Regions from separate parts of the Luteococcus sp. genome, predicted to be linked through region 1. Evidence: riboswitches for the same ligand, from Rfam matches in the RefSeq annotation. Region 1 holds a riboswitch; the other holds the start of a gene.
The links. A riboswitch is a leader RNA that binds a small molecule or an ion and turns the genes downstream of it on or off. The one in region 1 is predicted to bind thiamine pyrophosphate.
Positions count from the first base shown of each region.

Region 2: linked by a shared signal. The riboswitch ahead of thiC (phosphomethylpyrimidine synthase ThiC) and the one ahead of ACHFFZ_RS08175 (ECF transporter S component) in region 1 are both predicted to bind thiamine pyrophosphate.

Region 1 covers NZ_JBHWOO010000136.1:12,769-16,078, reverse strand. Annotated here, with positions in the region: gene ACHFFZ_RS08185 (energy-coupling factor transporter transmembrane component T family protein) at 1-218, opposite strand, end outside; gene ACHFFZ_RS08180 (ABC transporter ATP-binding protein) at 215-1,744, opposite strand; gene ACHFFZ_RS08175 (ECF transporter S component) at 1,781-2,386, opposite strand; TPP riboswitch at 2,447-2,530, opposite strand; gene ACHFFZ_RS08170 (A/G-specific adenine glycosylase) at 2,557-3,310, opposite strand, start outside.
Region 2 covers NZ_JBHWOO010000203.1:15,597-18,906, forward strand. Annotated here, with positions in the region: gene ACHFFZ_RS11650 (MFS transporter) at 1-94, opposite strand, end outside; gene thiC (phosphomethylpyrimidine synthase ThiC) at 91-1,812, opposite strand; TPP riboswitch at 1,807-1,916, opposite strand; gene thiD (bifunctional hydroxymethylpyrimidine kinase/phosphomethylpyrimidine kinase) at 1,971-2,801, shown strand; gene ACHFFZ_RS11665 (hypothetical protein) at 2,933-3,061, shown strand; gene ACHFFZ_RS11670 (hypothetical protein) at 3,159-3,310, shown strand, end outside.

The DNA.
Region 1 (3,310 bases):
ATGCTCACCGCCCCGAAGGGCGCCACCACCAACAGCGGCAGCACCCGGCGCAGCAGGGTGCCCAGACCCACGCCAGCGGCCAGGAAGACCAGCACCTCGAACACCAGCGCCACCGAGGCACTCACCCAGTCGACGGTCAGGGCCAGCGGAAGGCTCAGCACGATCCCCGAGAGCACGCGGATGGCCGGGTTCACACGATCGAGTTGGGTGCGCCTCATCGGTCGGCCTCTGTCCCGATCGGCTCCAGGTGCAGGTGGTCCTGGCCCAGGGCGTCGACGAAGTCCCCGTCGTGGGTGATCGAGACCACGCTGCGGCCCTCGTCGACCATCTGGCGCACCAGCGAGACCATGTCGAGCCACGTGTTGCGGTCCTGGCCGAAGGTCGGCTCGTCGAGGAAGATCAGCTCGGGTCCGGTGGCCAGCACCGTCCCGACGCTCAGGCGTCGCTTCTCGCCGCCCGAGAGGGTGAACGGATTGGCCGTGGCAATCCGCTGCAGGTGCAGCATCTCCAGCAGGCGCTCCACCTGCTCGTCGATCCGTGCGGGCGTCCAGGACTGGTCCACCCGGGCCAGGGCGACCAGTCCGGCGGCCAGCTCCTCGCGCACGCTGGCAGCGACGAACTGGTGCTCGGGCTGCTGGAAGACGGTGCCGATCCTGGTCACCAGGTCGCGGGAGGCCCAGTTGGCCGGGTCGGCCGGGTCGAGCTGGCGTCGTCGCAGCCGGCCCCGGGTGATGGTCGGGGAGGGCCACAGCTGCTGGACGGCCACCACCCGTCCGCCGAGTTTGGGCAGCAGCCCGGCCAGGGTGAGGGCCAGGGTCGACTTCCCGGCACCATTGGCGCCGGTCACCACGGTGGAGCGGCCGCGCGCGATCGCCAGGTCCAGATCCTGCTGCACCACGTGCTGGGGGGTGTGGCCGATGGACAGCTGCTCGGTGTGCAGGACCGGCTCGCGGCCGGTGGCAGACGGGGCCCCCTCGGTGCGCGCCGGGGTCCCGCCCAGGCCTGGTGGCAGTGCCGCGCCTGGCACCCACACCCCGGCGGCGAGCAGGGCATCGCGCTGTTCGGTGAAGACCCTCGCCGGAGGCCCGTCGGCCAGGACGCCCCCACCGGGGGCGAGCACCAGCACCCGGTCCACCAGCTCGGCCCACAGCTCCACGCGGTGCTCCACCACCACCAGGGTGGTCCCGCGCTCCCGGCACAGCCCGGCGACCACGTCGCGCACCTCCCGCGCCCCCTCGGGATCGAGGTTGGCGGTCGGTTCGTCAAGCAGCAGGGTGTTCGCCTGCATCGCCAGCGCGCCGGCGATCACCAGCCGCTGCTTCTGGCCTCCCGAGAGGGCCGAGGTGGGGCGGTCGAGCTGCACGTCCAGGCCGACCGCGTCCAGGCAGGCGCGCACCCTGGGCCAGATCTGGTCGCGCGGCAGACCCATGTTCTCGCAGCCGAAGGCTACGTCGTCACCCACCCGCGCCAGCACCACCTGCGTGTCGGGGTCCTGCATCACCAGGCCCACCTGGCCGCGCCCTCGGGTGGGGTGGCGGCCGTCGACGAGCAGCCGGCCGGACTCCTCACCCTCCTCGGCGCCGCCGAGCACGCCCGCCATGGCATGCACCAGGGTGGACTTGCCCGCGCCGGAGGCGCCGAGCAGAAGCACCTTCTCACCGTCCTCGATGGTGAAGCTGGCGCCGTGCACCGCCCAGCCGGTGCGCCCGGCGTGGCGCCAGCCCCAGTCCTCGGCGACGATCATGGCGCGGTTGGGTTCATGAGGTGGCTGGTGCCGCGCTCAGCGGGACTCGCGCCCGGAGGCGAAGCGGTCCAGCGCACCGGCGCCGGCCAGGGCACGGGTGAGCAGCCAACCCAGCAGCCCGGCCAGGACCGCTCCCGAGATGAGCAGGCAGACCAGGTAGGTGCCGTTGAAGGCCAGCGACTTGGCATGGTTGCCCAGGATGAACTCGTTGACCCAGGCCGCGGCACCGGCACCGGCGCCGGCCAGCATGGCCACGCCCAGGTTCCAGCGACGGTAGGCGGCCAGGGCGAAGACGACCTCGGCCCCGAGTCCCTGCGCGAAGCCCGAGGCGACGGTCTCCCATCCCCAGATGGTGCCCAGTGCCATCGAGACGATCGCGGCCAGCAGCTCGACGAACAGGGCGGCGCCGGGCTTGCGGATCACCAGCGCCCCGAGCGGGCCGCCCAGCAGCCAGACTCCGGCGAGCAGGCCGCCTAGGCCGGGGGTCAGCGCGTCGACCGACTCGAAGGCCGCATAGCCGGGGCCGTTGTAGGCGAAGAAGACCAGGCCGATCGCCACGCCCAGCACGGCGGCCACGACGATGTCGACCACGCGCCAGCCCTTGGTCGACGCGGGGCGGGTGAGGTCTTCGGTGGTGTCCATGGTGTGCCTTCATCGTCGGGGGCACGGGTGACAGCCGGATCTCGACTGCCTGCAAGAGGCCTCCCTGCGCCGGCATGACCCGGGTCAGGTTCGACGGTCGAGGGCGCGTGCCCTCCTCTCAGCCCGACGCTTCGGACTCCCGTGTGCGCCGCCCAAGCTACCAGCTGTCCTCACAGGCGCAGAAGTCCCGCGTCGCGGCGCACCAGCTCGTCGTCCAGCAGCCCGGACAGGCAGCGTTCGGCCTGGCTGCGGTCGGTCCACGCCTCCAGCGCCAGCTCGACGGGCACGCCGTCGGGGCTGTGCCGCACCAGGTCGAGGATCACGCCTCGGCACTGGCGGTCAGTGCCGTGCCAGGCCTGTGGCTTGCGGGGCGGTCCTTCATGGGCGGGGTACCCGGCGGCCCGCCAGGCGCAGAGCTCCGAGACCGGGCAGTCCTCGCACCGGGGGCTGCGCGCGGTGCAGACCAGCGCCCCCAGCTCCATCGAGGAGGCCGCCCAGAGGGCTGCAGTGGCCTCGTCCTCGGGCAGCCAGGCCTCGGCCTCGCGCCACTCCGCCACGGTGGGTGAGGCCGAGGGGAACTGCTGGCCGCCCTCGACGCGCGCCAGCAGGCGGCGGATGTTGGTGTCCAGGACGACGGCCCGCCCGCCATGGGCAAAGGACAGGATCGCGGCGGCGGTGTACTGCCCGACCCCGGGCAGGGCCCGCAATTCCTCCAGGGTGGTGGGCACCTGGCCCTGGTGTTCCTGGGCGATGGCGACGGCGGCGCGGTGCAGGCGCTGGGCGCGTCGCGGATATCCCAGCCGGCCCCAGGCCGCGACGGCCGCGCCCGGCTCCTCGGCGGCGAGGTCGTCGGGGGTGGGCCAGCGCTCCATCCACTCCTGCCAGGGGCCGAGCACCCGGGCCACGGGCGTCTGCTGGAGCATG
Region 2 (3,310 bases), on a different contig from region 1:
CCGGCGCCAGCGCGAGGGCGGGCAGGAAGATGTTGACCTGGTCGACGTAGTTGCCCACCACCCCACCGGTGACCGCCGAGCGGCGGTGGGTCATGAGGTCCTTTCGGCGGCGTCGAGGTAGACGCTGGCGCCCAGCTCGAGGAATTCCTGCGCCTTCTGCGCCATCCCCTCGTCTGCTGTGGCGACCCCGGAGCCGTAGGCGTCGCGGATGTCCTGGCTGATGCGCATGCTGCAGAACTTCGGCCCGCACATGCTGCAGAAGTGCGCCGTCTTGGCCGGTTCGGCGGGCAGCGTCTCGTCGTGGAAGGCGATCGCGGTCTCCGGGTCGAGCGAGAGCGCGAACTGGTCGTGCCAGCGGAACTCGAAGCGGGCCTTGCTCAGGGCGTCGTCGCGCTGCTGCGCCCCGGGATGGTGCTTGGCGACGTCGGCGGCGTGGGCGGCGATCTTGTAGGTGATCACGCCGGTCTTCACGTCGTCACGGTTGGGCAGGCCCAGGTGCTCCTTGGGCGTGACGTAGCAGAGCATCGCGGTGCCGCCCATGGCGATGGTGGCGGCGCCGATGGCCGAAGTGATGTGGTCGTAGCCGGGGGCAATGTCGGTGACCAGCGGCCCGAGGGTGTAGAAGGGCGCGCCGTGGCACCACTCCTGCTCCAGGCGCACGTTCTCCTCCACCAGGTCGAGCGGGATGTGGCCCGGACCCTCCACCATCACCTGCACGTCGTACCTCCAGGCGCGCTCGGTGAGCTCGGCCAGGGTGCGCAGTTCGGCCAGCTGCGCCTCGTCATTGGCGTCGGCGATGGATCCGGGCCGCAGGCCGTCGCCCAGGGAGAAGGCGACGTCGTAGCGGGCGAAGATCTCACACAGCTCGTCGAAGTTCTCGTACAGGAAGGACTCCTGGTGGTGCGCCAGGCACCAGCCGGCCATGATCGAGCCGCCGCGGCTGACGATGCCGGTGAGCCGGTTGGCGCTCAGCGGCACGTGGCGCAGCCGCACGCCGGCGTGGATGGTCATGTAGTCGACGCCCTGCTCGGCCTGCTCGATGATGGTGTCGCGGAAGATCTCCCAAGTGAGCTCGTGGGCCTGCCCGTCGACCTTCTCCAGCGCCTGGTAGATCGGCACGGTGCCGATCGGGACGGGCGCATTGCGGATGATCCACTCCCGGGTGGTGTGGATGTCGTCACCGGTGGACAGGTCCATCACGGTGTCGGCGCCCCAGCGGGTGGCCCAGCGCAGCTTGTCGACCTCCTCCTCGATGGAGCTGGTGACCGCCGAGTTGCCGATGTTGGCATTCACCTTGGTCAGGAAGGCCTTGCCGATGATCATCGGCTCGCTCTCGGGATGGTTGACGTTGGCGGGGATGATGGCGCGGCCGGCGGCCACCTCGTCGACCACCAGCTGCACGTCGACCCCCTCGCGCAGCGCGACGTAGCGCATCTCAGGGGTGACGATCCCCTGCCGGGCATAGTGCATCTGGGTGACGGTGCGGCCCTCGGTGCTGCGCAGCGGGGCGCGCTTCTCGCCCTTCCATGCCTTCGACGCCTCGCCGCGGCGCTGGGCGCTGCGGCCGTCGTCGGCCAGGTTGTGGGGGTGACCCTGGTAGGTCTCGACGTCGCCGCGTTCGCAGATCCAGTCGAGCCGTTGCGGCGGGAGCCCGACGGTGACGTCGCAGTCGGGGCCGCAGGTGCGGTAGACCAACACGTCCTCGTTGGGGCTGCCGTCGGGGCTGTCGGCCAGGCTGATCGCCGTGACGGGAACGCTCACGTCACCGTCGACGAGCATGTGGGCACGGTGCTGGGGATGGATCTCTGCCATGGTGATCTCTCTTCCTTCGCCGGCATGACCCGGTCAGGTTCGGACGGTCCGAGCGGCTCCAGCTCGATCTCAGCCCTCTGCCGAGGGCTCCCGTGGGATGCCCCAAACCCTAGACCCCACCCTTGGCGAAGCTCAACCGGGGTGGCAGGGTGTGCGCCATGACGATCCCGAACGTGCTCACCGTGGCGGGCTCCGACCCCAGCGGCGGCGCCGGCATCCAGGCCGACATGAAGACCTTCACCGCGGCAGGCTGCTTCGCCACCAGCGTCGTGACCGCCCTGACCGCGCAGAACACCCGCGGCGTCACCGGCGTGCTGCCCATCCCGGCCGACTTCGTCGACGAACAACTCACCACCCTGCTCGACGACGTGCGCATCGACGCGGTCAAGATCGGCATGCTCGGCTCGGCCGAGGTGGCGCGAGTGGTCGCACGCCACCTGCGCGAAGGGCTCGCGGGTGTCCCCGTCGTGCTCGACCCGGTGATGGTGTCCACCAGTGGCGACAGCCTGGCCGCCGAGGGGGTGCAGGAGGCGATCACCGAGCTGCTTCCCCTGGCCACGCTGGTGACGCCGAATCTGCCGGAGGCGGCGCAGCTGACCGGCACCGCCCAGGCTGGCGGCCTCGGCGCGATGGAGGCGCAGGGCCGCGCGCTGGTCGGGATGGGGGCGCGGGCGGCCCTGGTCAAGGGTGGCCACCTACCTGGGGAGGGACCGCTGACCGACCTGCTGGTCACCGCCGAGAACGTCCAGAAATTCACCGGCCGCCGGGTGGTGACCCGCAACACCCATGGCACCGGATGCACCCTGAGCTCGGCCCTGGCCTGCGGCCTGGCGCAGGCCGGCGACGACCCGGAGGCGCTCGCTAAGGCTGTCTGGCAGGCCCGTGAGTGGCTCACCCGGGCACTGGAGGATGCCGGCCAGCTGCAGGTCGGCAGTGGCGAGGGCCATGGCCCGCTCAACCACCTGGCTCCGTGGACGCCGCGAACCTGACAGGGCTTCAGGAGCCCCCGTCCGAGAAGACCCCAAGAGGCACCGAAGAAGCTCCTGAGACGGGCAAAGAATGGCTGAACAACAAGGAAACAGAGGCTTTTTCGGCCCTTCGCAGGGATATTCCTTGGAGCATGTCGGCACTCCTCGGTCTCGCCCTGCTCATCGCCATCAGCCTCGGCATCTTCACCCTCATCCCGATCCTGCTCGCACCGCTGGTGCTCGGCGGGGCGGCCCTGCTGCGTCGGGGGCCTGCTACCTGAGGATGATGCCCCGGGCCCTGTGGTGCTCCTGTGGTACCAGCGGAGTCCAGCCAACGAGCCGATGTTCCGCCGGTGGTCGGCGCGGGAGGCTTGGGGCATGGCAGAGATCCTCGGCATGGCAGCAGTCCTCGGCATCGCGGCCGTGGTGATCGCGATCCTGGCCCGGGTGGTGCTCGCCATCACCCGAGGCCCCGCCCCTGGCGGTCACGACGCGGAACCGGCCGATGTCCACGAGCTCCCCGCGGCCCA